2 linked regions of the Candidatus Microthrix parvicella Bio17-1 genome follow. The protein of the gene in region 1 interacts with the protein of each later gene in a pairwise test. Links are inferred from orthologs where the notes say so. Each region holds a gene or a part of one and is shown in the gene's direction. Other genes may lie near its edges. The genes, in order: MPARV_RS0103895 and MPARV_RS0110305.

The links.
Region 2: the proteins of MPARV_RS0103895 (region 1) and MPARV_RS0110305 interact in binary tests that used the Escherichia coli proteins (3 or more experiments, as listed by UniProt). The link is inferred for Candidatus Microthrix parvicella Bio17-1 from one-to-one orthologs.

The regions. Positions count from the first base shown.
Region 1 is NZ_AMPG01000001.1:788,884-803,921, reverse strand. What follows is about bases 5,252-8,228. They hold MPARV_RS0103895 (ABC-F family ATP-binding cassette domain-containing protein), read left to right. Parts: upstream 5,252-5,645; coding sequence 5,646-7,811; downstream 7,812-8,228. Other genes in these bases: MPARV_RS0103890 (hypothetical protein), read left to right, coding at 7,804-8,228; MPARV_RS0103900 (EamA family transporter), read left to right, coding at 5,252-5,542. Outside these bases: MPARV_RS0103925 (TetR family transcriptional regulator), read left to right, coding at 1-155; MPARV_RS0103920 (alpha/beta fold hydrolase), read left to right, coding at 230-1,228; MPARV_RS0103910 (amidohydrolase family protein), read right to left, coding at 1,808-2,677; MPARV_RS0103905 (acyl-CoA synthetase), read left to right, coding at 2,757-4,418; more of MPARV_RS0103900, read left to right, coding at 4,385-5,251; more of MPARV_RS0103890, read left to right, coding at 8,229-8,781; MPARV_RS0103885 (J domain-containing protein), read right to left, coding at 8,815-9,474; MPARV_RS0103880 (amidohydrolase family protein), read right to left, coding at 9,471-10,799; MPARV_RS0103875 (purine-nucleoside phosphorylase), read right to left, coding at 10,796-11,698; MPARV_RS0103870 (alkaline phosphatase D family protein), read right to left, coding at 11,742-13,397; MPARV_RS0103865 (ABC transporter permease), read right to left, coding at 13,482-15,038. UniProt on the Escherichia coli protein: Genetic data indicate it may be involved in ribosome assembly or function.
Region 2 is NZ_AMPG01000002.1:433,883-450,166, forward strand. What follows is about bases 8,298-12,520. They hold MPARV_RS0110305 (multifunctional oxoglutarate decarboxylase/oxoglutarate dehydrogenase thiamine pyrophosphate-binding subunit/dihydrolipoyllysine-residue succinyltransferase subunit), read left to right. Parts: upstream 8,298-8,612; coding sequence 8,613-12,320; downstream 12,321-12,520. Other genes in these bases: MPARV_RS0110300 (exodeoxyribonuclease III), read right to left, coding at 8,298-8,476; MPARV_RS0110310 (MFS transporter), read left to right, coding at 12,367-12,520. Outside these bases: MPARV_RS0110255 (FGGY family carbohydrate kinase), read right to left, coding at 1-40; MPARV_RS0110260 (pyridoxal phosphate-dependent decarboxylase family protein), read right to left, coding at 37-1,425; MPARV_RS0110270 (galactokinase), read left to right, coding at 1,602-2,630; MPARV_RS0110275 (aldo/keto reductase), read left to right, coding at 2,696-3,544; MPARV_RS0110280 (hypothetical protein), read left to right, coding at 3,626-3,937; MPARV_RS25220 (PH domain-containing protein), read right to left, coding at 3,968-4,615; MPARV_RS22670 (ATP-dependent DNA helicase UvrD2), read left to right, coding at 4,720-6,885; MPARV_RS22675 (PaaI family thioesterase), read right to left, coding at 6,886-7,674; more of MPARV_RS0110300, read right to left, coding at 7,667-8,297; more of MPARV_RS0110310, read left to right, coding at 12,521-13,929; MPARV_RS0110315 (HAD-IA family hydrolase), read right to left, coding at 13,868-14,566; MPARV_RS24130 (histone H1-like repetitive region-containing protein), read left to right, coding at 14,636-16,120; energy-dependent translational throttle protein EttA, read left to right, coding at 16,259-16,284. UniProt on the Escherichia coli protein: E1 component of the 2-oxoglutarate dehydrogenase (OGDH) complex which catalyzes the decarboxylation of 2-oxoglutarate, the first step in the conversion of 2-oxoglutarate to succinyl-CoA and CO(2).

The DNA.
Region 1 (15,038 bases):
GCGCGGAGCCGACCCCCGAGTCGATCGATATGGCCGACACCCTCTTCGACGTCTGGCTGGCCGCGCTGGTGGGCTGGATCTCGGGGATGACCGAGGGCGACGAGGTGCAGCGAAAGTTGGCTCGCACCGTGAGGCAGCTGTTGGGCGTGTCATAAGCTGACGGCTACATCCGACCCGGCATCCGGAACCCCCAGATGCCCGTGAGGTTCGGTGTCCCGGGGGCATTTTCATGGTTGAGCAGCTCAACGGCCGGTCCCACGGCGCAGGGAACACGGTGAGCCGGGCGGGAGGTGTCGACGATGATCGGCCGATCGACGAGGCCGAGGAGCACAACGTGCTTGGGTTGCCCTGGGGCGAGCGGATCGAGCTGCCCGGCCGGGGCAAGACGTTTTTCCGGCGGGTCGAGGGTCCGCCCGGGGCACCGACCGTTCTGTTGCTTCACGGCTGGGTCGCCAGCGGCGGCATGAACTACTTCAACGCCTTCGACGACCTGTCGAAACACTTCAACATCGTGGCCCCCGACATGCGGGGCCATGGCCGGGGCATTCGCTCGTGGCGCCGCTTCCGCCTGACCGACTGTGCCGACGATGCCGCCGCGCTGATCGAGCACCTGGGCTGCGGCCCGGTGATCGCCGTCGGGTACTCGATGGGCGGGCCGGTCGCGCAGCTACTGTGGAAGCGGCACCCCGAGCTGGTGTCAGGGCTGGTACTCGCCGCCACCGGCAGCTGGTTGGTGCCCGGCCTGCGTCAGCAGATCGTACTGGTCGGAGCCGTCTCGGCGGTCGCCGGGCCGCTGCGCCTCACCTGGGGGCTGCCCAAGTCGGTGCGAAAGCGGATCCCGATCGCCCCGAGCGGGTCGAGGCCCTCCACGATGCAACGGTGGGCCTCCGAGGAGATGCGACGCCATGACTGGCGCATGGTCACCGAGGCGGGCATGGCGGTCGCCACCTTCGACTCCCGGCGCTGGATCAGGCACTGCGACGTGCCGACCACCGTGCTGGTCACGACGCGCGACCGCGCCGTGTCCCCCCTCGAGCAGGCCCGCACCGCGCTGCTGATCCCCACCGCCGAGTTTGTGCGCTACGACGAGGGGCACCTGGCCCCGGCCATGGTGAGCTTCGGCCCCAAGCTCACCGAGGCGTGCCTCCACACGGCCAAACGAATCAGCGCCCCATCGTCGGCTGACACCACCGAGCCGGTCGATCTTCGGTTGGTCGAGTCGGACTGATGCCAGGCCGCATGGGGTTTGGGCCACCTGGGTCCTGACTGGTGACGAGGAGCAGGTTTCGAACCGGCGCTTTCGTGGCCGCCACAACCTTGTTGGCTGCGGGTTGTGGATGTTCGACGGCGCCGCCGCCGTTGCCGACGGGCACGACCAGCCAGACACTGAAGTCGGGGGAACGCAGCGCAGCTATCAGCTGACCATGCCGCAATCGGCGCAGCAGGCACGTGCCGGTTCGGTGACCTTGGTGATTGGCCTTCACGGCGGTATCGGGAGCGGTTCGCAGTTCGCGTCGACCACGAGGTCTCCCGCACTGACGGTGACGATCGGCAAGGTGGCGATCGTCGGTCATTCCAACGGCGCCATGCCGGCCTGGCGCAGCGCCTGTGAGAGCCCGGCCTGGCCTCGGCAGACGGGCCGGTCGCCGGGTCCTTCGAGGGTACCCAAGGGTGCGCCAAGGCCTCGGGTACCTCCCTGTTGGGGATTCACGGCGACGCGGGTCAGAACCACCCGATCGGCGGTGGCACAGGTTCCCGGAGCCTCGCCGGTGTCCAATATCGTTCGATGGCCGCGTCGCTCAGGCGTTCACGCGTTCAGGCCCAAAATCCGCTCGGCGTTGGTGCGCAGAAACCTGGGCCACACGTCGTCGTTGAACCCCACGTTGGGCAGCTCGGAGAAGATGCGCTCGTAGGTCAGCCCGGCGGGGAAGTATCCGGCGTAGATGATCTTTTCGCCGCCCCGGCTGTTGGCGTAGTCGATAATGGCCTGCGGGTAGTACTTCGGGGCGAAGGCCGAGGTGGAGTAATACAGGTTGGGCCACTTGATCATCAGCTTGACCGCCAGCGCCTCCCAGGGCTCGGCACCATGGCGCATCACAAACTTCAGCTCGGGAAAGAACCAGCACACCTCGTCGATCAGCTCAACCTTCTGGTCGGCCATCGGCACCCGCGGGCCGGGCACGCCGGCGGTGACGAAGATGGGCAGGTCCAACTCGACGCACTTGGCGTACAGCGGGTAGTAGCGGGCATCGTTGATGGCCACCCGGTAGGCGAACGGGGTGGTGGTCACCGCACGCACGCCGAACTCGGTGACGAGTCGCTCCAACAGGCGGACGGTGTCCATGCCGCCGTTGGGGTCCAACTCGGCGCAGGGGATGAACCGGTCGGGAAAGTCACGCAGTGCCCGGCGGGGTGCCTCGCGGTCGTCCTTGGCGACGTTCACCATGGCGCGCTCGACGCCGTGGGCATCCATGTTCATCAGCACCACCGCCACCGGGTCGGCCTCGGGATCGATCTCCGGGGGGATGTCCTTGAACATGTACGCGGCCGGCATCGTGAAGCTCTTCGACTCCTCATCTCGCAGATGAGGCTGTATGAACTTGTACACCTGGCTACGGTCTGGGGACGGAAACCCGACCATGGTGTCGATGATTCCAAGATCCGATGGCATACCCATCGGCTCAGACTAGAACACGTTGCAGTTTCAAGGGTCGGCGCAAGCGGGCACGAGCAGCATTGCCACACACAGGGGGAACATGAACGAACAGAGCACGACCGCAGCGACCTCACCGGTTCCTTGGAACCTGGCCGATCTTTGGGAGCTGACCACCGATCAGTATCCAGACCGCGAAGCGCTCGTGGTGGGGGAGCAGCGGGTCTCCTACCGGCAGATTGAGGAGCGGGCCAATGCGCTGGCACACGTCCTGACCGACGCGGGGGTGGGGCCGGGCGACCACGTGGCCTGCTACCTGCAGAACTGCGCGGAGTATGTCGAGACGATGCTGGCCGCGTTCAAGATCCGTGCAGTTCCGCTCAACGTCAACTACCGCTATGTGGCTGCCGAGCTGTCGCATCTGCTTCGGGATGGCGACGCGGTGGCGGTTGTCTTCCACCGGCGCTTCAGCGATTCCCTGGCCGAGGTGGCACCCGAACTCGACGACCTTCGCATCAGCCTGGTGGTTGACGACATCGACCCCCGGGCGGACGTGCCCACCACCGACCCGACCACGTTCGGGGCGCTCGACTACGACGACGCGGTGGGGGCGGCCTCGACCGATCGGGACTTCCCGGCTCGAAGCGGCGACGACGTCTACCTGATGTACACCGGCGGCACCACCGGTATGCCCAAGGGCGTCGAGTGGCGCATGGAGGATGCCTTCTTCGCCTGTGTCGGTGGAGGCGACCCGATGCGGCTCGTGGGCCCGGTGTCCACGGCCGAGGAACTGACCGAGCGAATCCTTGATGACGCCGTGGTGACGATGGCCTGCGCGCCGCTGATCCACGCCGCAGCCCAGTGGACCTCGATGTCCTGGTGGCTGTGCGGCGGACGGATGGTGCTGCTGCCCGGCAGCTTCGACGGTGCCGAGGTGTGGCGGCAGGTTGCCGCCGAAGGGGTCAACATCCTGATCCTCATCGGTGATGCGATGGCCCGCCCGCTGCTGGACGCGTGGGAGGCCGAGGGGCCCTTCGAGGTGCCCTCGCTGTACACGATTTCCTCCGGTGGGGCGCCGCTTCACCCCACTAACAAGACCCGTCTTCAGGAGATTCTCCCCAACCTGATCCTGGCCGACGGCTACGGCAGTTCCGAGACCGGATCACACGCCACCCAGCGGCTCATGCCGGGCGAGGATGCCAGCAAGGGCACTCGTTTTGCGATGGACCCGGCGGTGACCTGCGTGCTCGACGAGAACCTGCAGCCGGTCGAGCCGGGGTCGGGCAACATGGGCAGGGTTGCCCGCACCGGGCGAATGCCGCTGAGGTACTACGGCGACCCCAAGAAGACCGCAGAGACGTTTGTCGAGGTCGGCGGCGTCCGTTGGGCGGTCACCGGCGATCAGGCCACCGTCGACACCGACGGCACCATCACCGTGCTGGGCCGTGGCTCGGTCAGCATCAACACCGGCGGGGAAAAGGTGTTTCCCGAGGAGGTCGAGGCGGCGCTGAAAACCCACCCGGGCGTTTTCGACACCGTGGTGGTGGGCGTGCCCGACGAACGCTGGGGCGAGACGGTAGCCGCCGTCGTTGCGCCCAGGGAGGGCACCGAGCTGACCCTTGACGACCTGAAAGCACACGTGAAAGGCACGATCGCCGGGTACAAGGCCCCTCGCAAGCTGGTGCTGGTTGACGAGGTGGTGCGCTCGCCGACCGGCAAGGCCGACTACCCGTGGGCCAAGGAGCGGGCATCCTCGGAGGCGTGAACCAACGCTCGCACGGCAGTGATGGGCACGGCGGTAGTGGGCACGGCGGTAGTGGGCACGGCGGTAGTGGGCACGGCGGTAGTGGGCACGGCGGTAGTGGGCACAGCGGTAGTGGGCACGGCGGTAGTGGGCACGGCGGTAGTGGGCACAGCGGTGATGGGCACGGCGGTAGTGGGCACAGCCCGGGGACGATCGGTGCGCTGGCGGTCCTTGGTGCAGCGGTGCTGTGGGGCACGATCGGCCCGGTGGCCAACGGGTTGGCCGACCGTGGTCTGAGCCCGGTCACGATGGCCACGTGGCGGGCACTGGTGGCGGGCGTGGGGTTCTCGATGATCTGGCTGGTGCAGGCGCTGCGGGCACGGTTGCGGGGCTCCGGTGGCACGACCGGTGCTTCGGCATCGCCGTTGCGTCGACCCATGGTGTGGGTTCGGCTGGTGACGCTTGGGCTCATCGGCGTGTCGGTCTTCTACACGGCGCTGCCCGCAGCCATCGAGCGGGGCGGCATCACGCTGGCGTGGGTGCTGTTGTACACCGCACCGGTGTGGGTGTTGATCGGTTCGGTCATGCTGGGCTGGATGCGGCCGACGCCTCGCTCCGTCACGCTGGTGCTGGTGGCATCTGGCGGGGTGGCCCTTACCGCAGCGGCCGGAGGCGAAGGCGTGACCGTGAGCGCAGCGTCGGTCGCCTGGGGGCTGACCGCAGGGTTGAGCTACGCGAGCTACTACCTGGTTGGACGCACCCTGGTGGAGCTGCTGGGCCCGATTCGCACCTACGCCATCGCCATGCTGATCGGCGGGCTGGTGCTGGTGCCTTTTGCCGATCTGGCATGGCCCTCCTGGGATGTTGCCGGTCTGCTCGCTTTGCTGTCGTTGGCGTCAACGCTGCTGGCCTACCTGTTGCTTGGGGCGGGGCTGACCCGCATCTCGTCCACCCGGGCCTCGGTGATCGCCACCGCCGAACCGGTGGTGGCCACCGTGATGGCGGTGGCGGTGGCGGGGGAACGCCCCGGTGCGCCCGCCATCGTGGGCGGTGCGCTGGTGGTCGGCTCGGCCCTGGCGGCCGGCCTCGGCTCGCTCGACCCGTCCGCTCCGACCCCGGGCCCGGGAGCGGCGAGCGCCCTCTGAGGCGACGGTTTGCACCGGCCGGCGCTGTGAGCGCGCACCGCCCGCCGGTGTGGCGGGGCACGATGACCGAGCGGAGGGTCCCGCTCGGTAGCCTCGGCTGCTCATGATTTCGGTCTCCTCGCTCGAAAAGGCCCACGGCGGCCGTACGTTGTTTCGCAACGTCACCTTTCGGCTGCTGCCAGGCCGACGTATCGCCCTGGTGGGCGGCAACGGTGTTGGCAAGACCACGATCCTTGAGATCGTCGTTGGTCACCAGCAGGCTGATGCGGGCGACGTGCACCGCACCAAGGACCTGAGCGTCGGCTACCTGCCCCAGGACCTGACCGATGAGGTGCACGACACCGTGCTGGCTCACGTGATGGCGGGCGCAGGCGACCTGGCGGGCATGGAGAACGAACTGCGCTCGCTCGAGGCCGAAATGGCCTCGCCGGACGCGACCAAAGCAGAAGCGGCACTCGACGCGTACGGCGAGATCAGCACCCGCTTTGAGGCCGCCGGCGGCTATCAACTGGAGGCCGAGGCCCAGCGGGTGCTCGCCGGGTTGGGATTCAAGGCGACCGACGCCAACCGCAGCGTGTCCGAGCTGTCCGGGGGCTGGCGGATGCGGGCAACGCTGGCCCAGCTGCTGCTGTCCAAGCCGGAGGTGCTGGTGCTCGATGAGCCCACCAACCACCTCGACGTCGACTCGGTGACCTGGCTGGAGGAGCAGCTGGCCGCCTGGCCCGGATCGATCCTGTTTGTGTCCCACGACCGCGATTTCATCGATGCTGTGGCCGAGCGGGTCATCGAGGTGGTCGGTGGCGGCGCCACCGAATACGTCGGCGGGTTTGCCGAGTTCATCGTGCAACGCGAGGAACGGCTGGCCAACCTGCAGGCCCAGGCGGCCAGCCAGGCCAAGTCGGTGGCGGCCACCGAAAAGTTCATCGACCGATTCCGATACAAGGCCACCAAGGCCCGCCAGGTGCAGAGCCGCCTCAAGACCCTGGAAAAGCTCGACCGCATCGAACTGCCCGACCACCGCCAACTGGTGGCGAAGTTTGGATTCCCCAAGCCGCAGCGGTCCGCCCGTGTCGTGGCCGAGCTCGAAGACATCTCGGTGGGTTACGACGACGATGCACCGATCCTGACCGGGGTGAACCTGGTGGTCGAACGGGGCGAAAAGTGGGCGCTGGTGGGGCCCAATGGTGCAGGCAAGTCCACACTGGTGAAGCTCTTGCTGGGACAGCTCCAGGCCTCGGCGGGCCATGCCCAGCTGGGGGCCAACGTCGACGTGGCGTACTTCGCCCAGCAGCAGGTGGACGAGCTCGATCTTGACGCCACCGTGGAGGACACCTTTCGGGGGGCGGTTGGCGCCGACCCTGCGGGTCGCAACCTGCGGTCGATCCTGGGCAGTTTCGGGTTTCGCGGCGATGCCGTCGATCGGCTGGTGGGCGACATCTCCGGCGGTGAGCGCACCCGGCTGGCGCTCGCTTCGATCATGGTGAACCCGGTGAACCTGCTGGTGCTCGACGAGCCGACCAACCACCTCGACCTGCCCAGTTGCGACGTGCTGGAGGATGCGCTGGATGCCTATCCGGGCACGGTGTTGCTGGTGACCCACGATCGGCACCTGATCCGGTCGGTGGCCGAAGGGCTGATCGAGGTGCGCAACGGCACGGTGACGGTGCACACCGAGGTTGACGACGCCGTGCTGCATCCACACCCGCTGACCGGCTCGGTTTCGGGCTCGGGCGGGGGCAAGGCAGGGTCGAACAAATCGGGGTCGGGTCAATCCGGGTCGGGTAAATCCGGGTCGAGTAGGTCGACCGGCAGCGGCAGCGGCTCTGCCAGGGGCCCAAAAAGGGCTCAGAGTCAGGCGGCCAAGCAACGCACGCCTCGGGGCGCAGGCACTACTTCCGCCTCGGCTGGGGGCGCGTCGCCTCCCGCCTCCGGCGCCATGGCCACAGGCGCGTCGTCGAGCACAGCCGGCCGTGGCGGCAACCCCGCCGATCGGCGTAAGGCCTCCGCCGAGGAACGACAGCGTCACTCCAACGCAACCCGGGAGCTTCGCAAGCGGGTTCAGGCGGCCGAGAAGCGGGTGGGGCGCACCGAGGGCAGGGTCCTGGAGATCCAGGCCAAGATGGGTGACCCCGCCGTGTACGACGACGGCGACAAGGTGAAGGTGTTGGTTGCCGAACTGTCCGAGGCCAAGGACAAGGCCGCAGCCACCATGGCCGAGTGGGAGGGCCTGATGGCCGAGTTGGACGAGGTCGAAGCCGATCTTGGGTGAACAGCCGGGGCCGTTGGTGAGTTGGTGGCGGCGGCTTTTCGGTGGCGGTAGCGACGGTCTTGACGGCACCCGTGGCGTGGAACGGACCCGGGGGTACCCAACGTCGGGCAACCGGGCATCGTCGATGCACCTGTTCTGGGACCTGCCCGGACGATTCGTCGAAGTTGCGGTGACCGTCACGATCCTCGACGAGCCACCGACACACGATCTGTATTTCTGGGCGCTGCAGGTGAGCTTTGAGGACGCGGCGACCGGCCGCCGTGAGGGCGCCGCTCACACCGGCCCGCAATGGGCGTCCCAGCACCCGGGGCACGGCGCTGTGAACTGGGGCGGATACGGAGCCCGCGGCGAGTTGGACGGCGGGCCTGGTTGGCTGCCGTCCGCGGCCGGCAACGCCAACTCGATCGACTATCGGTGGCGGGTCGGCGTGCCCTACCGGCTGACCGTCTCGCGTGCCCCGGTGAGCACCGGGGCCGCCGACGATGGTCAAGCTCCGGGTGGTTACCCGGACGACTGGGATGGCTACCGTGCCGGCTCGAAGCATCTCAGCGGCGCCGCGGCGCCGACCGGATTCACGGCATGGCGGGCGACGATCACGCCGTTGGAGGGTTCGCGCGATGAGCTCAATGAGCTGTCCGAGCCGCAATCACAGCAACCGCAGGTAATCCGCGACCTCTGGGCGCCCGGTGACCTGCTGGTGTCACCGATGGTTTGGTCGGAGGTGTTCGCGCGATGCGATGCCGACAGCGTCCGCGTGGCGTGGGCCGAGCCGGTCGGCATCGATGAGCGGGGGCAGGAGCACCGTGCGACCTCGGCCAGGGTCAACTACCAGGCGGTTGGCGACGGTGGGTGTACCAACACCAACGTGGTCACGCTGGTCACCCCGGATGGTCCGGCCTGGGTGCAGACCACCAACGCTGAACGCACCACCCCGCAGGGTGCTTCCCTGCGTCTCGCCGATTCTCGCTGAGGCGGTTGGCGCAGCGTCGACCGCGTCGGTCCGTCAGCTCCAGCCGCGCTCGTTGCGGATCAGGCGGTAGGCCTCGTTGAGAATGCTCACGGTTGCTGCGGCACGAGTTCGCTGGGGTGTGAAGTCGGCCGAGTCGGGATAGTTGGCCGGCCGATCCCGTTCCACAAGTGCGAGGTAACGCCCGCGGACGGCTTGATCATCGGCGGTCCGGCCGACGCCGAGCACCCGATAAGGATCGACACCTACGGTTTGCATGGGGAGGTGCTCCGCCTGGCCGATGCCAGGAGCTGGTGCAGGCTCGTTCAGAGAGTCGGCCCAGCCGCCATAGTCCCGCTGGAACTGCGTCAGCAGATCTCGCAACGTGTCCGTGGCTTGTGAAGCTTGCTCGGCTTCGGGCTCCCCGTCGGGTGGCGCCCTCGATATGAGCCGCGTGAGGGTGCGGCTCAGCGCGGTGCCGATGATGGCGACCGCACCACCGACCGCCGCAGTGATCACGCCCTCCAGTGGCCGCGCCGGGGTGATCCGGCCAAGGAGGACCAGCAGACCGATCGCGGCCCCCGCTCCGGCGATCCACACGAGCGACCGCCGGACCTCGCTTCGACGCGTGCGTGCAAGATACAGGGTGGCGAGGCGAAAACCGGCCGCAAACGTGAATATGGTCCAGAGCGGTAGCCCCTGTGTGGATTTGCTCACCGAATTGCGGCCAGCACTTCGGGACGTCGCGCCGAGACGGCCGCCCGGGCGGCGGCGACATCCATGGTGAGCAGTGCGCGGTCGGCGACCACCCGGCGGCCGCCGACCCACACGTCGGTGACGTCGCCACGCCCAGCGGCGTACACCACCGTGCCCACGGGGTCGTAGGTCGGGGTGAGGTGTGGCGCACCGGGGTCGAGCACGACCAGGTCGGCCAGCTTGCCCGGCTCGATCGACCCCAACTCGTCGCCGGCGCCCAACAGCGTGGCCCCACCGATGGTCGCGGCCCGCAACACCTGGTGAGCGGTCATCACCGAGGCGTCGCCAGAGACACCCTTGTGGATGAGGGCCGCCAGGCGCATGGTGGCGAACAGGTCCAGGTCGTTGCTGGATGCCGGTCCGTCGGTACCAAGGCCCACGGTGACTCCGGCGTCGAGCAGCTCGGGGATGCGGGCGACGCCCGATCCCAACTTCAGGTTGGAGCCGGGGCAGTGGGCCACCGATGTGCCCGACCTGGCGATGGCGGCGATTTCGTCGTCGTCGAGGTGGACGGCGTGGGCCAGCACCACGTCGGCACCGAGCAGGCCAAGCGTGTCGAGCAGTTCGACGGGACGGAGACCGTGAGCTTCGCTGACCATGGCCACCTCACCTTCGGACTCGGCCGCGTGGGTGTGGATGCGGGCCCCAACCTCCCGGGCGGCGGCGGCCACGGCGCTGAGCTGGTCGGGAGCGAGGGTGTAGGTGGCGTGGGGGTGGGCCCAGCGGCCGATGGCCGTGTGCCACCCCTCGGCGGGTTCCCGGGTCCACAGGCGCCGGGCCCGTTGGACCTGTGCGTCGAAGCTGTTGCCCTCCGGCCCGGTGCCGCCCAGAAACGCAGGCCCTCCCGCCAGGCGCAGCCCGGCGTCGTGGGCCACCTCGGAGGCCACCTCATCCCAGAAGTACATGTCGAGGGCGGAGGTCACGCCACCCAGCAGCGACTCGGCGACGGCCAGCGCCACCCCGTCGCGCACGGCAGCGCTCGACAGCACTGCTGCCTCGGCGGGCATGACGAGTGCGAGGAAGCCCTCAAGGTTCACGTCGTCGGCCAGCCCCCGAAAGAGCGTCATGGCCAAATGCGTGTGGGCGTTGATCAGGCCCGGCATGACGATGGCGCCGCCCAACGGCCGGTGGACGGCTCCGGGCAGGAGGGCGGCCACCTCGGCGCCGGAGCCGACGGCGACGATCCGCTCACCCTCGATGGCGATGGCGCCGTGGTTGATCACGCGATCGGTTGGGTCGCAGGTGATCACCGTGCCTCCGGTGAGTACCACGCGCTCGCTGCTCATGATGGTGGGTCCTGCCAGAGGTCGTGGTGGGCGGCCAGCGCGGCGAGCACATCAGCCAGCAGGACGGCCAGCTCCGGGGCCGCTGCGTGGGCCACGTCCACCACCTCCTGGGCCGACAGCTTGCCGCCCAACCCGGCGGCGGCGTTGGTGATCAGGCTGATGCCGAGCACCTCCAGCCCCACCTGCCGGGCCGCGATGGTTTCGAGCACCATCGACTGGCCCACCAGGTCGGCACCCAGGCGACGGGCGGCAACGATCTCGGCCGGTGTCTCAAACTCGGGCCCGTGGAACCCTGCGTACACGCCCTCGGGCAGGTCGGGTGCCGCGTTGCGGGCCAGGTCACGCAGGCGGGGGTGATACGCGTCGGTGAGGTCGACGTGGCGCGAGTCGTTCGGCGGTGGGGGCAGCGGGCCGGTCAGCGGGGAGGCCCCGGTGAGGTTGAGCTGGTCGGTGACCAACGCGGGGCGACCCACCCCCCAGCCCTCCCGCATGCACCCTGCGGCGTTGGTCAGCACCACCACCCGGCATCCCGCCGCAGCGGCGGTGCGAACGCCGTGGGCGACGGCAGCCGGGCCGTGGCCCTCATAGAGGTGGGTGCGCCCGGTGAAAACCAGCGCTTGGACGCCGATACCGTCCGGTGTTTCGATCCGGACGCTGTGGACGTCGGAGCCGTGCCCCATGGCACCGGCGCGATGAAACCCGGCCAGGTCGGCGGTGGACACCGTGGCCGTGACGCCGAGCCGGTCGACCGCCCGCTGCCAGCCCGAACCCAGCCAAACGGCCAGGCGGTGGTCGTTTCGTCCCAGGGCCTCGGTCAGCTGTGCGGCCGCCAACCGGGCCGTCTCGAAGGGGCCGTGGCCCGCCGCCGGGTCGGCCGAGATCGGCGTCGGGGTCAGCAAGGCGAGATCGTGGCGGGATGCACGGCTGACAACGGCCTGGGGGTCATCCTTGCGTGACCTCGGTGGCCGTGTGCTCGCCTTTGGCGACCGCCCAGGTGGGGCCCACCGTGATCGGGCTGTCGGCATCCCAGACGTCGTCGACGTACCGGAACTCGCAGCTGAAGTCTTCCTGGGTGACGGTGCACACCGCGTAGCCGTGCTTGGCCTCGAAGTACCGCACCTGCGGGTTGAACTTGGTGTAGTCCTCAGAGAACAGGAAGGAACTGATGGCGGTGACGAGGAACTCGGGGCAGACCGCCGGGCCCTCCGCCGGGGGGATGGCGTCGGTGTCGTTCACATCGAACACGAAGCCGGCGTGGTAATCGCCGGTGAGCACCACCGGGTTGTCCACCTTGGCCAGCGCCGAGCGGATGGTGGCCCGCTCGGCGGGAAAGCCGTCCCAGGTGTCCTGGAAGAAGGTGGGGACCTGCGCCTTCGTTGCTGGATCCTCCACGGTGCCGGTCACCAGCCCGGCGAACAGCACGGGGTTGGCCAGCGCCGTCCAGGTCGTGGTCGACTGCTCCAGGCCCTCCAACAGCCAGGCCTTCTGGGTGTCGCCCAGGAGGGTGCGGTCCTTGTCGGACCGGGCCTCGCAGTCCGGAACCGTTCCCACCGGGTTGTCGCCCGGGCAGGCGCCCGGGTCGGTGTACTGGCGGGTGTCCAGGATGAACAGCTGGATCAGGCCGCCCACGTCGAGGGTGCGGTACACGACCAGCTCGCCGTTCTGCGGCGGCGGGAGCCGCACCGGCATGTGCTCCCACCAGGCCTGGTAGCCGGCCTGGCGCAGTTCGGGGTCGACGTCCTTGGTGTAGTTGTTCTGCACCTCGTGGTCGTCCCACGTGGCGAAGAACGGTGCCGTTTCGTGCGCCGCCTGCAACTGCTTGTCGCCTTTGACCTGGGCGTAGCGGGCTCGAAATCCGGGGAGGTCGGTGGGCACCTCGGAGGTGTAGTGACGGCTGGTGTCGCCGTTCGGGCCGGTGAGGATGTTTGGCAGTTCGTAGATGTAGTCGCCGAGGAACACGATTGCGTCCAAGTCGTCCAGCTTGGCCGCATCACCCCACGCCCCGTAGCGGCCTCCCTGGAAGTCCTGGCACGTGGCCATGGCAAACCGGAATTGGCCCGAGGACGGCTGGGAGTCATCGGTGGGCATGGTGCGGGTCCGGCCTACGGGTGACACGGCAGCGCCGATGGAGAATCGATACCAGTAGGTGCCATCGGGCTTGAGTCCGTCGACGGTGGCGTGCACCGAATGCGCGAAGTCGGCGGTGGCCACCTCGGCCCCGGATGCGACCACACTGTCGAACTTGGCGTCGGTGGCCACTTCCCAGCTCACGGGCACGGGTACCGAACCGATGCCTCCGTCCGCCTTGGAGGGGTTGGTTATCACGCGTGTCCAGAGGATCACGGAGGTGTCGTTGGGGTCGCCCGAGGCCACGCCAAGCGCAAACGGATCGCCGTTGAGTTTGGGCACCGGTGGCAGGCTGGTGGAGGTCTCGGTGGGTGGGATCGCCGTGCCGGTGGGGGAGTCGTCGGAACCGCACGCCGACAACGCGCCGACGCCAACCAGCGCAGTACCTCCGAGAAAGGTTCGCCTGGTGGTGGCCTGTGTCCTGCCGCTTGGCATTGGCGTCGCTCCGATGGTGTTGTCACCCGAGTCCATCGCGCTCAGTACACCACACCGAACCTTGCGGTCACCATTGATGCCGCCCCTTGTGGACCGCACTCGAAGCGCCGGGTGTGCGAACTACTCCTGCGAGATGGCATCCAGCACGTTCATTCTCGACGCTCGCCATGCGGGCCACAGGGCGGCGAACAGGCCCATGATCACCGTGACGAAGATGCACAGAATGATCCAGCTCCACGGGATGACGAGGGTGCCCGACAACGCGTCCGGAAGGACCTTGACCGCAGCGATGCCAAGGGTCGTGCCCACGGCCACGCCAAGTAGCCCGCCGAACACCGACGTGATCACCGCCTCCCGACGAACGATCTTGCGGATCTGCCTGCGGGTGGTGCCCACCGCGCGCAGCAGGCCGATCTCCCGCGTGCGTTCGTAGACCGAAAGCGCCAGCGTGTTGGCCACCCCGAGGCCGGCCACCAGCACCGACACCAGCAACAGCATCGACACCGCCTTGACCGCGATGTCCAGCGGCCCGGTCTGGCTTTTCTCGAATTCTCTGGGTGTGATCACCTCGGCGTTGGCAAATTCGCCCGCCACCGGCTCGATGGCCGCCTTGAGCGCCGTGTCGCTGGTGCCCGGTGTGCCTTTGACGGCGATCGCCTGGACGAACGTCTGGGCGCCCACCTGGTCGGCGATCGACTGGTCGATGATCACGTCCGACAGCGCGGCCGTGCGGGTGTAGATGGCACCAACCGTGGTGGTGGCGGTGGCCCCGGTGCCGGTGGACACCGTGATCCGGTCGCCCAGCTTGACGCCCTGCCTCTTCGCCGCATCGGCGGACAACCAGACCTGGCCGTCATCGGTGTTGGCTTGGCGGGTGGGACCTTCGGTGACACCCAGGTCATACACCTTGGGCACCTCGGCCAGGCCGGCCACCGCAACACCCGATGCCTCACCCCGAGGGCCGGCGACGGTGGCGTTGGAGAACGCCGTCGGCACCACGGCGGCAACACCCTGCGCCTTGGCTAGTGCGTCGGTGATGGAGGTGGGGTCGGGTGGGACCAGCTGGTTTGGGACCACGAACCAGGCGGCGGTGGTGTTGTTCCTCAGTTGGTTCTCAAGGCTCTGCTTCACCGACAACCCCACCGTGGCCACCAGTGCGATGAGTGCGAGGCCGATCATGAGCGCCCCGGCGGTGGTGGCGGTGCGGCGTGGGTTGCGCGCCGCGTTCGTGCGCGCCAGCGTCGCAATGGGGCCTCGTCCCAAGGGTGCGCCGATCAGCCGCACGGCCGGAGCGGCGATCAGCCGTGAGAGGCCGGCCAGGGCCAGGAACATCACCACTGCGCCGCCACCGATCAGGCCGATCCTGGAGCTGATCGAACGGCCGTCGCCCAGGCCGACGACGATGCCGGCAATGCCGATCACCAAGGCGATCGGTGCAATCAACAGGCCGCGAAGGCCACGGCCGGCCGGGGTGGCCTCGTGTTGGCGCATTGCCGCCACCGGCGCCACCCGCATGGCCCGCAGCGCGGGGAAGAGGGCCGAGGCGAGCGTGACGCCCATGCCGATGCCCAGGCCGACGGCCACCGTGCGGGTCGAGATCACCAGGTGCGCCCCGCGCTCGGTGTCGATGGCCCAGCCGGCGAGCGTGGACAATGCCAGCCCCGTCGCCAAACCGAG
Region 2 (16,284 bases), on another replicon or contig:
ACCCGACGTCAATCCCGATGGCGAGCGCCGCTGCGCTCACGAGGCCGGGGGCACGCCCTGCTGTTCGTCCATCATGTTGGCCATGATGTCGCGGATGAACTCGTCGACGTCGCTGGTCATGCCGCCTGGGATTCCGCCGTAAATCGCTGCGCTGTCCGGCGTGCCGTCGGAGTTCTCCGTGGCGTAGACGACCGCCTCGGCCAGGTCCTTCTCGAACGCCTCGGCCACGCCCTCCTGGGTCTGGGGGCGGGTGACCGCCATGTGGATGGCGTTGGGGTACTGCTGGCCGTTGAAGCGCCAGCCGCGCAGCTTCATGAAGTCGTTGACGTGGTAGATGTCGAACTCGTCAGAGGTGAAGCTGAACAGGAACGTGGGGTCGCCCATGATCCTCAGCTCGGGGTGCGAGCGCACGGCTGCGATCATCTTGTCGGCCGTCTCGAAGATCTCCTTGGCGTACTTGAGGTAGCCGTCGCGGCCCAGCTTCACCATCGAGGCCCAGGTGGCGGCGAGCAGGCCGCCGCTGCGCGATCCGTCCATCGACGGCGAGCAGTACTTTCCACCGGTCCACTCGGTCTCGTAGAAGTACTGGCCCCGACGCAGCGCCGTGTCACGGAACGTCACCACGGACGAGCCCTTCAGCCCGTAGCCGTACTTGTGGGTGTCCGAGCTCATCGAGGTCACGCCGGGGAGGCGGTAGTCGAACACCTCGAACGGGTAGCCCAGCTCCTGGCCGAAGGGCAGGATGAACCCGCCCAGGCAGCCGTCGACGTGCAGGCCGACGCCGCGCTCGACCGCCAGCTCGGACATCTCGCCGATCGGGTCGATCGTGCCGTAGCCGTAGTTGCAGGCCGAGCCGATGATCGCCACCGTGTTCTCGTCGATCTGGGCGCGCACCGCAGCCATGTCGGCCTTGGTGCTCACGGGGTCGATCGCCACGTTCCGCTGCTCGAGGCCGAACAGCTGGGCGGCCTTGCCGAAGGCGGGGTGCGCCGTCTCGGCCTTCACGATGTTGGGGTTGGTGATCCCGCGCGCCCGGCCGGCCTCGCGGTAGGCGAGGATCGCGTGGGCGATCGACGCGGTGCCACCCGAGGTGACGATGCCCACCGGCGTGCCGTCGGTGACCGCGTCGGCATGGAACAGGTCGAGCGTCATGGCGATGATCTCGCCCTCGAAGCGGGTGGCCGACGGGCAGATGTCGCGCTGCAACGCGTTGACGTGGGCGAAGAGCGCGAACGCCTCGTTGAGAAACTCGTAGTGATCGTGGTCGCCGCAATACATCGTGCCCGACACCTTGCCGTCCTCCCAGGAGGTGTCCTCCTCGGTGGCCAGGGTGCGCAGCTCGTCGATGATCTCACCCGGGTCCCTGCCCTCCTTCGGAAGGGTGCGGTTGACGGGGAAACGATCGGCGTAGGGGTAGGCGCTCATGAGTGCTGACCGTAGCTGAAAGGGGCCAATCAACCCACGGGAGGCACTGTGACCATTGACCCACCGTTCGCGTTCGGTTTGTCTCCGCTCACGTGCCCGGTCGCCGGCCGACCCGATAGTTTCGCCCCGATGACCAGATCTCACGCTCTGACGACACACCTTCGAAGGGCACGTTGATGGTCACCGAAACCCTTCGGTCCTGGGCACCGGGCCGAGTCAACCTCATCGGAGATCACACCGACTACGCAGGCGGTCTGGTGTTGCCAATGGCGATCAACCTGGGCACGACGGTCACGTTGCAGCCGGGGGGCAACACGCTCCACCTGCGATCGGCACGACGCCAGTCGCTGCACCTCGACCTGCCTCTCGGCGGTGTGCTGGCCGAAGACCTGACGACGTTGGAGCCCGCCTGGGGTCGATTTGTCGCAGCGGCCGCCTTGGAACTGGCATCCACCGTGGGCGGATCCGGCGAGGTCACCACCACCCTGCCCGTCGGGGCCGGACTGTCGTCGTCGTCGTCGCTGGAATTGGCGGTGGCCCTTGCCCTGGGGTTCGACGGGTCACCGCTTGAGCTCGCCCGCTTCGGTCAGCGGGCCGAGCAGGTCGCGTCGGGCGTACCCTCCGGCATCATGGACCAGTTGACGATCGCCGCCGGCGTCGCTGGACACGCCCTCCTGATCGACTGCGCCACCGAGCGCCACCGAGTAGTGAGGATGCCGGACTCGGTGGAGGTGTGGGTGCTGCATTCGGGAGTGCCCCGCCGACTCGCCGACTCCGCTTATGCCGAACGGCGCCGCGCCACCGAGGTCGCAGCCAAGCTGGTGGGCCCGCTCGCCGAGGCATCGCTGGACGACATCGAGGCAATCGACGACCCGGTTCTCGTGCGTCGTGCCCGCCACGTCCGTACCGAGTGCGATCGGGTTCGGGTTGCTGCCGCTGCGCTGGAGGCCGACGACCCCACCGAGGTGGGCCAGCTGATGCTGCAAAGCCATGCGTCGCTCCGTGACGACTTCAACGTGTCGGTGCCCGAACTCGACCACCTGGTGCTGGAGTTGTCATCACGGGGCGACGTTTTCGGGGCCCGGCTGACCGGGGCGGGATTCGGTGGCTGCGTCGTGGTGTTGGCCCGGCCGGGCACCGACCTCTCCACCGTTCGATCCGACGCGTGGCTCGTTCAGGCCGGGGATGGTGCCCGACTGTTGTAGCCACTCCAACCGATCGGTCGTGGCCAGCCGTAGCCTGGCGCCTTCCGACCACAAGGAGCACCTCGATGACCACCGACGCCACAACCACCTTCGACATCGGCGGTGATCTGACGGTCAACCGGCTGGGCTACGGGGCGATGCAGCTGCCGGGGCCCGGAGTGTGGGGTCCGTCGGAGGACCACGACGGCGCCCTCGCCGTCCTGCGCTGCGCCGTTGAACTTGGTGTCGACTTCATCGACACCGCCAACTCCTATGGCCCGTATGTGGCGGACGAACTGATCGCCGAAGCCCTCGCCCCATATGGCGACGTCACCATCGCCACCAAGGCCGGTCTGGTTCGGACCGGACCGGGCGAGTGGCACCCTGTCGGCCGCCCGGAGTACCTGCGCCAGGAGGCCGAGCTCACCCTGCGCCGTCTCGGCGTCGAGCGCCTCGACTTGTTCCAGCTCCACAGAATCGATCCGGCGGTTCCCCGGGAGGAACAGTTTGGCGTGCTCGGTGACCTGCGCGACGAGGGCAAGGTGCGCCACATCGGCCTCTCCGAGGTGTCGGTCGAGGAGCTCAACGCAGCCCGCGAGCAGATCCCGGTTGCCACCGTGCAGAATCGGTTCAACCTGATCGAACGGGCCTCTGAGGACGTCCTCGACCGCTGCACCGAACTGGGCATCGGGTTCATTCCCTGGTTTCCAATCGCCACCGGCAGGTTGGCGGAGCCGGGCGGGCCCGTGGACCACGTGGTCCGTGACGTGGGCGCCTCACCGACCCAGGTCGCACTGGCATGGCTGCTCCAGCGGTCACCGGTGGTACTTCCCATTCCCGGCACGAAGTCGATCGATCACCTCAAGGACAACATGCGCGCCGCCTCGGTCACCCTGTCGCCCACTCAGGTCGCCGCCCTCGACGCGGTGGCCTGAGCTCAGCAGTCACCCCTCCGGATGGTGGCCGGGCCGGCAATGGGAGGTGTGTTGGGCCCCTGCTCCGGTACGGTTCCTTCCGTGCACGACCCCGCCCGTCCCCCAAAGGTGATCATCTGTGTCGACTGCGGCTTCGAGGCCCACCTCCTCGTCGACCCCACCGACCCGGAGGCGTCCGATGCTCCGTGGTCCAACCCGGTCGGCGCCGCGGCGCCGTCCACCGAAGCCGGCGCCAACCTCGACCCGTGGGACCGGGCGGAGTTGTCCGGTATCCCCACCGGCGACAGCTTCGATGGCGAACCCGACGAAATCACTGACGGAATCCCACTGGTGTACCGCTGCAGCGGCTGCAACGACCGCTGGGACCTGGTGTGGTCGCCCGATCCCGACTGACCAGGTCCGAGCAGCGCAAACCGGAGGGGCTCAGGCCAGCAGGTTGGCTTTGTGGGTTTCAAACTCCTCGTCGGTGAGTACACCCTTCTCACGCAATTCCGCCAGCTTCTCAAGCTGCTCGGCCACGGTGATCGGACCGGTCTGTGCCGTCGACGCGCTGTAGGCGCGGGCACCCTCGGCAGCCTCCTGGCCGATGCGATCAAACTTGCGATTCTCGTTGGCCTCCATCTGGGTGTAGATCTCGTGCTGCACCTCGGGCGGGTTGCGAATGTCGTGGAAGTACTCCTTGCCGGTTTCACCGCCCGACTCGATGGCCAGGTCGCCGGCGCCCAGCATCCGCTCGAACAGGGTCTGCTGGAAAAACACGGTGTTGATGCGCTCGAGGGGCATCTCCACCCCGGAGGTCACGAGCGCCCCAGACCGGTAGATACATCGGTCGGTCGTGAGAATGAACGTGGTGGTGCGCCAGAGGATGAATCGCTTGATGAACCAACCGAGTGCAATGAGGACCACCAGCCCCAGCGGGACCTGAACCACCCGTTCCTGATTCAGCACGAAGAGGCCGCCAACGATGCTGAGCACCAAGATGAGCGTGGGCCAGAACAGGTACTTCCAGTGCGGATTCAGTTCGAGGACGACCTCCTCGTCGGGTTGCAGCAGGTTGGTGGGATATGCCATGGGTGCTCCTGAGATCTCGGCGCCAACGATATCGGGACGAAGATGACCGTGGGCGAACGATTGACCCGACTTGAGTGTCACCGGCGGCCGGTACGCTCGCCCGGGTGAGCGAATCATCCACAGAGCCGAATGCTCTGGTCGCCGGCCTCAATCCCGAGCAGCGGGAAGCGGCCACCCATGAGTCCCTCCGCCTCCGCATCCTGGCCGGTGCCGGGTCGGGTAAAACCCGCGTGCTCACCCGGCGCATCGCCTACCAGTCCGCCACCGGAGCCATCGACCCACGGGCGGTGCTGGCCGTCACGTTCACACGCAAGGCCGCCTCCGAACTGCGCAGCCGGTTGGGCCAACTCGGCCTTCGCGACGGCGTACAGGCCGGCACGTTCCACTCGATCGCATGGGCCCAGCTCCGTCAGCGCTGGGCGGAACGGGGTATCACTCCCCCCGAGCTGATCACGTCCAAGCTGGGCATGATCCGAAGCGTCAGCGGGGAGCGCACCACCACAGCGCTGCTGGACGTGATGAGCGAAATCGAATGGGCCAACGCCCGCTGCGTCGAGCCGGAGGATTATCCGGCCGCCGCAACGACCGCCCGCCGGGATCCGCCTTACGACCCCACCCGCATGGCCGAGATCATGGCCGCCTACGTCAACCACAAGCGTCGCCAGCGGGTTGTGGACTTCGATGACCTCCTGCGCCTGGCCGCCCGCGACCTGCGCGCCGACCCCGTCTACGCCTCGGGGCGTCAATGGATGAACCGGTTCCTGTTCGTCGACGAGTTTCAGGACGTCAACCCCCGCCAGTTTCAGCTGCTGTCGGCATGGATGGGCGAGGGCGCTCACCTCACCGTGGTCGGCGACCCACATCAGGCGATCTATGCCTGGAACGGGGCCGACGCGAGCTACCTGGTGGACATGCCCCGGTATTTCCAGGAAACGGCCACGGTCAGCCTCACCCGCAACTACCGCTCGTCGCCGCAGATCCTCACGGTGGCCAACCAGGTGCTGCGCGACGGCAGCGATCAGCGGGGCGCCGCACTGGTGCCCACCCGGCCCGACGGGCCCATCCCCACCGTCGCAGTCCATCCCGACGAGGTCCAGGAGGCCCGCCACATCGCACGGGAGCTGCGATCGGCACGCCGACCCGGGCGCCGCTGGGCCGACCTTGCCGTGCTGGTACGCACCAACGCGCAGCTTGCCCCCCTGACCCAGGCCCTCGGAGCTGCCGGTATCCCCCATCGCACCCGGGGGGGCGGCGGTCTGCTGGACCAGCCCGAGGTGAACGACGTCCTCCGCAGCCTCCGGCGGGCCCGCGAGGTGGGCACCTGGATCGGCGATCTGGCCCGGGAGTTGCGGGAGGTGCGTCCGCAGGTGGAACGCAGCGAGGCGTTGCTCGATGGCGACGACGACGACAACTTCGACGACAACTTCGACGAAGCCACAGCTGCAGCCGAGCCCTCCGGGCCCGTTCCTCGGGGGGCTGTGCCCAACCGGCGCGAGACCGCAGCGGGTCCGTCGGGCCACGCTGGTCGCATCGCACCGCAGCACCTCACAGCCGATCGGCTGGCCAACCTGGACGAGTTGGTGCGGATGGGCCGCGAGTACCTCGACCTCGACCCTGCCGGCACCCCCACCGGGTTCTCCGCCTGGCTGCGATCCAGCCTGGCCGATGCCGGCGGTTCGGATACCGACGTGGTGGAGTTGTCCACCTTTCACGCCGCAAAGGGCCTCGAATGGAAGGTGGTGCACCTGGCCGGGGTGGAGAAAGGCCTGATCCCAATCCATTTCGCCGAGACCCAGGGCGAGCTGGCCGAGGAGACCCGGCTGTTCTACGTGGCGATCACCCGTGCCGAGGACGAGCTGGTGCTGCATCGGGCCGAAAAACGCACCACCGGCACCCGGGAGATGCGCCGCAAGCCGTCGGCATTTCTCGAACCGGTCGAGGCGGCACTCGACTTCCTCAACGGTGTGGAACACCGGCGGCCACGCGCTCCTCGATCCAGGCAGGGCCACAAGTCGGCGCCCGTCACCAAGGCCGGGCTCACCGGCGCCGACGCCGAGCTGTTCGGTCGGCTGCGTGCCTGGCGTCTGGAACAGTCGCGTGCCGCAAAAAAGCCCGCATTCGTCATCCTCACCGACGACGTGCTCACCCGGTTGGCGAGCGACCGCCCCGTCACCCGCGCCCAACTCCTCGAAACCCGCGGCATCGGCCCCACCAAAGCGGACCTCTTCGGCCAAGCGCTCCTGAAGCTCATCGCCGACTCCGACTCCTAATCAGGCGTCGTCGAGCTCGGCGCGGTCGTTGAGCAACTGCTTGAAGACGCCCGGCTGCATCGAAATGAACAGCCCCTCGCACTCGGCGGTCAGCCGCTCGCCGGCGTGAATGGTGCCACGTACCCGGATCTTGCGGTCCACCCGATCGTGCACCCACGCCCTCATGGTCAGCTCGGTGTGCAGCGGCGTCGGCGACCGATAGTCGGTGTGGAGGTAGGCGGTCATACCCTGGGCACCCGAGAGCCCCTGGGTGGAGCCCAACAGCTCGTCGAACACGGCTGCGACGTAACCGCCGTGCACGTTGCCGGGCGGCCCTTCGTACGCCGAACCAAACGTGACCGTGCCGGTGACTTCGTCGCTGTGCATATGCAGGCTCATGGGCGGCGAAAGCGGATTGGCCAGGCCGATGAACGGGCTGTGGTCGAACGTGGCGTACATCTCGGCCGCCAACGCCTGGACCTCGGGGTTGTCGGGCGTCAGTCTCCCGGCGTTGGCCAGCTCGGCGAAGCCTTCGTAGACCCGCCCCTTGGGGTGTTCGGCGATCAAGGTGGCAATATCGGCAAGCTCGGAGGCAATGCCATCGAGCGCGGCGGCGTCGGTGCTGGTGGAGGTCAGTCCCTCGATGATCGCCCGCATCTCGGCGGCGACGCGCCGGAGCGCCACCCGCTGCGGCGTGATCTCGATCTGATCCAGCCGCTCGATGCGACTGATCGTGCTTGAGTTCGGGAAGGTGGCCGTACTCGCCACCTCGGCCTCGGTCGCACTGTCGCCCGTTGCTGCACTACTCATGATGTCCCCCATCGAGGTTGTACAGGGCCAGCACCGGCGCGTGGTCGGATGGCTTGGTGCCCTTTCGAGCGTTGCGGTCCACCAGGTCGCTCACCACTGCATCGGCCAACGTGGGGTTGGACAGCAGAAAGTCGATACGCATGCCCTTTCGCTTGTGAAAGTTGCCGCCCCGATAGTCCCACCAGCTGTACAGGTCACCGTCGGCGGGGTACCGCTCCCGGAAGGTGTCACGCAGGCCGACGTCGGTGATCGCCAACAGCGCGTCCCGTTCGGGGACTGACACGTGGGTGGAGTTGTCGTCGAACACGCCGACGTCCCACACGTCGGCATCGGTGGGCGCGATGTTCCAATCACCACCGATGACGAAGTGTTCTGCCGCGGCCACTTCGTCCACAAGATCACTCCGCAACCGTTCAAGCCACGCCAGCTTGAATCGGTAATGGTCGTTGGACACCTCGCGGCCGTTTGGCACGTAGACGCATGCGCAGCGAACAGGTCCACAGGTTGCCCACAACAGCCGTGCCTCCGCCGGGTGGTCCCAGCCCGCCGGATCGTCACCGCGAAACCCGCTGTGGACGTCGCTCAGACCAACCTTGGAGATGATGGCCACGCCATTCCAGCGACCCTCACCGAAGTGGGCTGTCTCATATCCCATCGATTGAAAGCTCAAGTGAGGGAACTTGTCATCGGCCAGCTTGGTCTCCTGCATCATCAGCACGTCGGGCTGCACCATCTCAACCCATTCCTCCACACGCTGCATGCGGGCGTTGAGCGAGTTGACGTTCCAGGTGGCGACCAGCACTGCAGGCTCCTTGGGGCGAATCGGCGACCGAACGAGACCGATCGGATGACGCGGGGCGCCCCACCGTAGCGGCGCCGATGCCGACTGGAATCGGGAGGTGCCGCTTGCGTGGTGCGGGTTTGTAGGCTCGGCCTTGATGAGCACCTCACCTGATGAACTGCTGGGCCCCAACAGCTGGTTGGTGGACGAGTACCGCGACGCATACAACCAAGACCCTGCATCGGTGTCCGAGGAGTGGCGCGAGTACTTCGGCGGCGATGGCTCCGCGAACGGCGCCGGTCGTTCCGCCCAGCCTTCACAGCAGAACGCACCGGTCGCTGATGGGGCTCCCGAACAGCAGGTGGCCCCAAAGCAGGCTCCGCCCAAGCAGGCAGCGCCCCCAAAGCAGGCTCCGCCCAAGCAGGCAGCGCCCCCAAAGCCGCCGGCAGCCACCGGTGAGACCAAGCCCATCCGGGGCATCGGCGCTGCGATCGCCGAAAACATGGAGGCCTCACTCGGGGTTCCGACCGCCACCTCGGTTCGCGATGTTCCGGCAAAGCTGCTCGAGGTCAACCGCGGGGTCATCAACGGGCACCTGGGCCGCACCCGCGGTGGCAAGGTCAGCTTCACGCACATCATCGGGTACGCCATCGTGCGGGCCATCGCCGACCATCACCCGGACATGGCGGTGACCTTCAGCCGGGACGACGATGGGAAGCCGCAGGTGACCCGCCACAGCGAGATCGGCATGGGGCTGGCCATCGATGTGGAACGTCGTGGCGAGCGCCTGCTGATGGTGCCGGTGATCAAGGGCGCCCAATCGATGAACTTCCGCGAATTCGTCGACGCCTATGGCGACGTGGTCGACCGCACGATGGCCAACAAGCTGACCGTCGATGATTTCCAGGGTGCGTTGGTCAGCCTGACCAACCCGGGCACGATCGGTACGGTGCTGTCGGTGCCCAGGTTGATGTCTGGACAGTCGGTGATCGTCGGGGTGGGCAAGCTTGCCTACCCCACCGCCTATCAAGGCGCAGACCCCGAAACGATCGCCAACCTGGGCATCTCCAAGGTGCTGACCCTCACCTCCACCTACGACCACCGGGTGATCCAGGGAGCCGAATCCGGCTCGTTCCTCAGAACCGTCGAGCGACTCCTTCTGGGCGATGAGGATTTTTACCGTCGCATATTCGCCGACATCGGCGTGCCGTACGTTGCGGTGGAGTGGCGTCAGGACTCCAACCCCGCCGATCACCTGGGCGGGCTCATCCAGAAGCAGATGAGCATCGCCATGCTGGTCAACATGTACCGCAGCCGCGGCCACCTCATCGCCGAACTCGATCCGCTGGCGGCCAAGATCCCCGAGATTCACGAGGAACTTGACCCGGTCACCTACGGCCTCACCATCTGGGACCTCGACCGCGAGTTTCAGACCGGTCCGGGGAGCATCTACGCCAGCGTCGGCGGCCAGGATCGCCTGCCCCTCAGCGAGATCCTCCGGGTGCTGCGCAACGCTTACTGCCGAACCATCGGCGTCGAGTTCATGCACATGCAGGAGGTGGACGAGAAGCGCTGGATCCAGGAGAAGATGGAGAGCGGAAAAACCTTCACCCTGACCGGCGACGAGCAGATCCACATCCTCGACCTGCTCAACAAGGCCGATGCGCTCGAACAGTTCCTCGGCACGAAGTTTCTTGGCCAGAAGCGTTTTGGTCTGGAAGGGGCCGAGTCGGCCATTCCGATCCTCGACGAGGTGCTCACGCTGGCCGCTGCCAATCACATGGACTCGGCGGTGTTGGGCATGGCCCACCGCGGACGTCTCAACGTGCTGGTGAACATCGTCGGCAAGCGCTACCAGGACCTGTTCGGCGAGTTCGAGCAGATCATCGACGAGGACGCGGTGCAGGGCTCCGGCGACGTGAAGTACCACCTCGGCCAGCGCGGCCAGTTCAAGTCGGTCGCCGGCAACGTGATCGATCTGGAACTGGCGGCCAACCCGTCACACCTGGAGACGGTGGACCCGATCGTTCTCGGCATCGCCCGGGCCAAAATGGACCAGATCCCGAAGAACGTCGAGAACAAGTATCCGGTGCTGCCCATCCTGGTGCATGGCGACGCGGCATTCGCCGGCCAAGGCGTGGTGGCCGAGACGCTCAACCTCTCCAGCATCAAGGGTTACAAGGCGGGCGGCACCATCCACCTGGTGATCAACAACCAGTTGGGTTTCACCACCCCGCCCGAGTCGGCCCGCAGCTCCGAATACCCCACCGATGTGGCCAAAATGGTGCAGGCGCCGATCTTTCACGTCAACGGCAACGACCCCGAGGCGTGTGTGCGCGTGGCACGGCTGGCGTACGAGTACCGGCGCGAGTTCGGCAAAGACGTTGTGATCGACATGGTCTGCTACCGCAAGCACGGCCACAACGAGGGTGACGACCCCAGCTACACCCAACCGCTGATGTATCAACGGATCGACAACATGGCGCCGGTGCGCGAGCTGTACACCGAATCGCTGGTCGGGCGGGGCCACATCAGCCTGGAGCAGGCCGAGAAGGCGGCAGACGCCTACCACGCCGAACTGACCAACGCACTGGAATCCACCCGGGAGGCCAAACCTTCGGAACCACGCACGGTGCCGGCTCCCCCGAACCCGGAGGGAGTCATCGGTCCGGTCGCCACCGGCGTTGACCGCACCGAGCTCGACCGCATCTTCGAGGCGCTCAATACGGTACCGGCCGACTTCACCATCCACCCCAAGCTGGCCAAGCAGTTCGACACCCGCCGCAAAATGTTTGAGGCGGGTGAGGTCGATTGGTCGCTCGGCGAGGCCTTGGCGTTCGGCTCGCTGCTGGCCGAGGGCACCCCGGTGCGCCTCGCAGGTCAGGACAGCCGCCGAGGTACCTTCTCTCAGCGCCACGCGGCCCTGGTGGACTTTCACACCGGTGACGACTACCTGCCCCTCAGCGCCCTGACCACCGACGGCTCCGAGCTCTGGATCTACGACTCGCTGCTCTCGGAGTACGCGGCACTCGGCTTCGAGTATGGCTATTCGGTGGAGAACCCCGACGCGCTGGTGATGTGGGAGGCCCAGTTCGGCGACTTCGTCAACGGCGCCTCGATCATCGTCGATCAGTACCTGGTGGCCGCCGAGGACAAGTGGAAGCAAACCTCCGACCTGGTGATGTTGTTGCCCCACGGCTACGAGGGTCAGGGACCCGAGCACTCATCGGCCCGCATCGAGCGATTCCTGATCCTGGCGGCCGAGGACAACATCCAGTTGTGCAACGTCACCTCCGCCGCCCAGTACTTTCACCTGCTGCGCCGCCAGATCCACCGAGACGGCAACAAGCCGCTGATCATCTTCACGCCCAAGTCGGGCCTGCGGGCAAAGAGTTACCGATCACCGATTTCCCAGTTCACGGACGGCCACTTCTGCGAGCTGCTGCCCGATGACTCCGGCCTCGACCCCGAGACGGTCACCCGGGTGGTGTTGGCCTCGGGCAAGGTGGCCCACGAAGCAATCGAGCGACGCAACCAACTGAACGTACCCATGGCAGTCGCCCGCGTGGAGCAACTGTTCCCATGGCCGTTCGCTGCCATCGAGGCCGAACTTGATCGATACCCCAACTGCAACGAGATCGTGTGGTTGCAGGAGGAGCCCGAAAACATGGGACCGTGGAACGGCATCAAGGGTCGCTTGTACGAGGCGTTCGAAGGCCGCGGTATGCAGATCCGTCGGGTCAGTCGGGTGGCCTCGGGCAGCCCTGCCACCGGGTCGTCGCTGATCCACCGCCAGGAGCAGGACGAGATTCTCACCAAATCCTTCGGTCCCCTGCCAGAGAAGGACCGGCGGGAATTCGCCTGAGCGCGTTCACCCGCTTGGGCCCGATTACCCGCTGCGGCGCCGTCACGTGACGGCGCCCCACACCCCGCTCTACGAGGATCCTCACATCCATGAGCGACGCTGGATGATCCTGGGTGTGATGGCCGCGTCCTTGACGTTGGTGGTCATGTCGGTCTCGGGGTTGAATGTGGCCCTTCCCACCATTCAGGAATCGCTGGAGGCCTCCAACTCTGCGCTGCAGTGGATCATCGACTCCTACGCCCTGGTTTTCGCCGGGCTGTTGTTGATGGCCGGGGCGCTCGGTGACCGTTTCGGGCGTCGCAACGCACTGCTCGTCGGATTGTCGATCTTCGCCACCGGCGCGGCCGTCGGAGGTCTGGCGGCGAGCGCCGTCCAGGTGATCGCCGGTCGCGTGGTGATGGGTGCAGGAGCAGCCTTCGTCATGCCCGCCACGCTGTCGCTGGTGACCACGGTGTTTCCACCCGACGAACGCCGACGGGCGATCGCCGTCTGGGCCGGTTTCGCGGGCGCCGGTGCCGCAATCGGGCCGATCGTGTCCGGCACCCTGCTTGAGGCCTTCTGGTGGGGCTCGGCGCTGCTGGTGAACATCCCCATTGTGATCCTCCTGATGATCGCCATCGCCATGTTGGCTCCCCACTCACGAGATCCCCACAACACGCCACTCGACCCGGCGGGAACCGTGCTGTCGCTCATCGGCATCACCGCGTTGGTGTTTGCCATTATCGAGGGCCCCAACCTGGGTTGGACCAACCCAGGCGTGCTCATCGGTTTCGGGACGGCTGCCCTGACGCTGTTCGGCTTCGTCGCACGTCAGCGCAGCGCCGCCCACCCGATGCTGCCGCTCGAGCTGTTTGGCGACCTGCGTTTCGCAGTGGGCAGCGCCGTGATCACCGTGACCTTCTTCGCCATGATCGGTTTCTTTTTTCTCAATACCCTGTACCTCCAGTTCGTACGCGGCTACTCGGCGTTGTACGCCGGGCTGGCAGCAGTGCCTGTTGCGGTGATGCAGGTGTGGGTTGCACCGCGTAGTTCGTCGCTGAGCGACCGCTTCGGCAGCGGGCGGGTGATCGCCACAGGCTTTGGCTTCATCGCCGCCGGGTTTGCCGTGCTCACCATGGCCACACCCCAGTGGCCCTATCTGCCTCTCGGGTTCGCCTACGCACTGCTGGGTACCGGCATGGGCATCACCGCAGCCCCGGCGACCGGCAACATCATGTCGGCGGTGCCCGACGCAAAGGCCGGGGTGGGCTCCGCCGTCAACGACACCACACGGGAGTTTGGCGGGGCGCTGGGCATCGCCGTGCTGGGCAGCATCATCACCAGCGCCTACCAGGCCGGCCTCCGCCTTGACGGGCTCGGTCTCAGCCCGGCGCAGGCAGCCGAGGCAAGGGACTCGGTCGGCGGAGCCGGGCAGGTCGCCAAGGCGTCGGGCAGCGGCGCTGAGCTCATCGAACGCGCCGGCGTGGCGTTCACCAGCGCGTTCAACATCGCCAATGGGGTGTCGGCACTGCTCGCCTTCACCGCTGCCGTCGCCGTCGCCGTCGTGTTCAGCCCGTCGCGGGAGGAGGCGGCGGCCCGTGCCGCGGCCGGGCTGTCAGCGCCGCGCTGAGCTCGCTCATCGCCACCTGCGGATCGTCCACCTTGATCGTGGTCATGCCCATGGCCCGCGCAGGCTTCAGGTTGACTCCGAGGTCGTCCAGAAACGCCGTCCGGTCTGCCTCGACCCCAAGGGCGCCAAGCGCCACCCGATAGAACGCCGCTTCGGGCTTTCTCATCCCCAGCACGGCCGACTCGATGACGGCGTCCACCGCACCCAGCAACTCGGCCAACCCGTCGGGCAGCACGTCCGACACCTCGCTGAAGGGCACCCCATTGTTGGTCAGGAAGGCCACGCCGTAGCCCTCCTCAAGCAGTCTGAACACCTCGGTCGCCATCTGCGGACGAACCTCCCCCACCAGCATTCCCAGGATCGCCCGTCCATCCAGGGCACCACCGGCGGCGCGAGCCTCGGATTCAAAGACCTGAGCGAAGCCTGCCTCATCCAACTCGCCCCGCTCCAGCCGCGCCCAAGCGTTGTCGTCGTGGTTGTCCATGTTGAGCCGGCGGATGAACCCCTCTGGAAGACCCAACCGGACCTCGTAGCGGGCGAACGCCTCGAACGGGCTGGTCAACACGACCCCACCAAGATCGAAGATCACCGCTTCAATTGGAGGCTCGGACGACGCTGGCAAGGCGGGCGGGTTCATGACCGACGATGGTAGGCAACAAACGCGATCCCCACCTTGCGCAGCCGGAGGTGATTGACTGGTGCGGTCATGACCCTTTCACATGTGGTCGTTGACGGTTCCAACATTGCAACCGAAGGGCGAACCAAACCCAGTCTGAACCAACTCGATGAGGCAATCGAAGCATTCGCTGCCGAACATCCCCAGGCCGACATCACGGTCATTGTGGACGCGACATTTGGGCATCGAATCTCCAGTAAGGAAAGCGACGACTACGAGGCACGCGTGCTCAACGGGTCAATCGTTGCTCCTCCCGCCGGCGTAGTCGGCCGTGGGGACGCATTCATCCTTCAGGTGGCCGACAAGGCCAACGCTTCGGTGTTCTCCAACGACTCCTTTCAGGAGTTCCACGGCGAACACACCTGGCTCTTCGACAAGGATCGGCTGTGGGGCGGCAAGCCCGTCACCGGAGTGGGGTGGGTATTCGTCGCCCGCACTCCTGTGCGGGGTTCGGTGAGCAGACGAGCCGTCAAAGAGGCCAAAACAGACTCCAAGTCCACGCCACCGTCCAAGAGGGACGCGGCACCAGCCAAAAGGGGCGCGGCGCCCGCGCCCAAGAAGACCCCCACCAAGCGGTCGGGCTCGTCCGGTGGGGACAAGCCCAAGGTGGGCGATTCCAAACCCGACGGCGCCGCGGCGCCGCGGTCCCGGGCGGCCAAACAGAAGGCGGCAGGGGGCGCTCAGCGGTCCGCTTCTCCAGATGGCGGCCGCAACGAGCGGGGCGGTTCGTCCAAGCGCCGCTCGTCCACGCCCAGCCCCGTCAATTCGCCCGGCGATTTTCTTCGCTTCATCAGCGAGCATCAGCCGGGCGACACCGTCACCGGCACCGTGGTGGAGTTCTCGTCCCACGGCGCCTACATCGATGTGAACGGCACCAAGGCGTATCTGCCGCTCAGGGCATTGGCCGACCCTCCGCCCACCCGTGCCCGCGACTACATGTCGATGGGCGCCGAGTTGACGCTGGAGGTCGAGGGCTACGACACACCGTTGCGCAGCGTCGACCTGCGGTTGCCGGCCGGCAGCACGATGGCGCCGCTTGACTCCAAGGGCACCTCCAAGTCGCCGCCCGCCGAGTCCCCTTCCGCACAGGAACCACCCGCCAAGAAGGCACCCGCCAAGAAGGCAGGGCCGGTCAAGAAGGCGGCACCCGCCAAGAAGGCACCCGCCAAGAAGGCCGCACCTGCCAAGAAGGCCGCACCTGCCAAGAAAGCGCCGGCAAAGAAGGCACCGGTTAAAAAGGCACCCGCCAAAAAGGCCGCGGCCAAGAAAGCGCCGGCAAAGAAGGCACCGGTTAAAAAGGCACCCGCCAAAAAGGCCGCGGTCAAGAAAGCGTCGGCAAAGAAGGCACCTGCCAAAAAGGCCACGGTCAAAAAGGCACCTGCCAAGAAAGCGCCGGCAAAGAAGGCACCGGCGAAGAAGGCGGCACCCGTCAAGAAGGCAGCACCCGAGCAACACGCTCCGGTGAAGTCTGAGCACGCCAAACGCATGGCCGCCGCCCGGGACAACGCCGACTGAGTCACAGCCGGTTCGATACGGAGCCATCGACGACGACACCGCCGTCCGGGCAAGGCCGGCGCGGGCTGTACCATCGACGATCCGCCCGGTTGGCGCTGCACACGCCCGGGCTTCCCTCCCACCGTCGCTGGAGCATGCATGTCGGCTCAGTTCATCTTCACCAT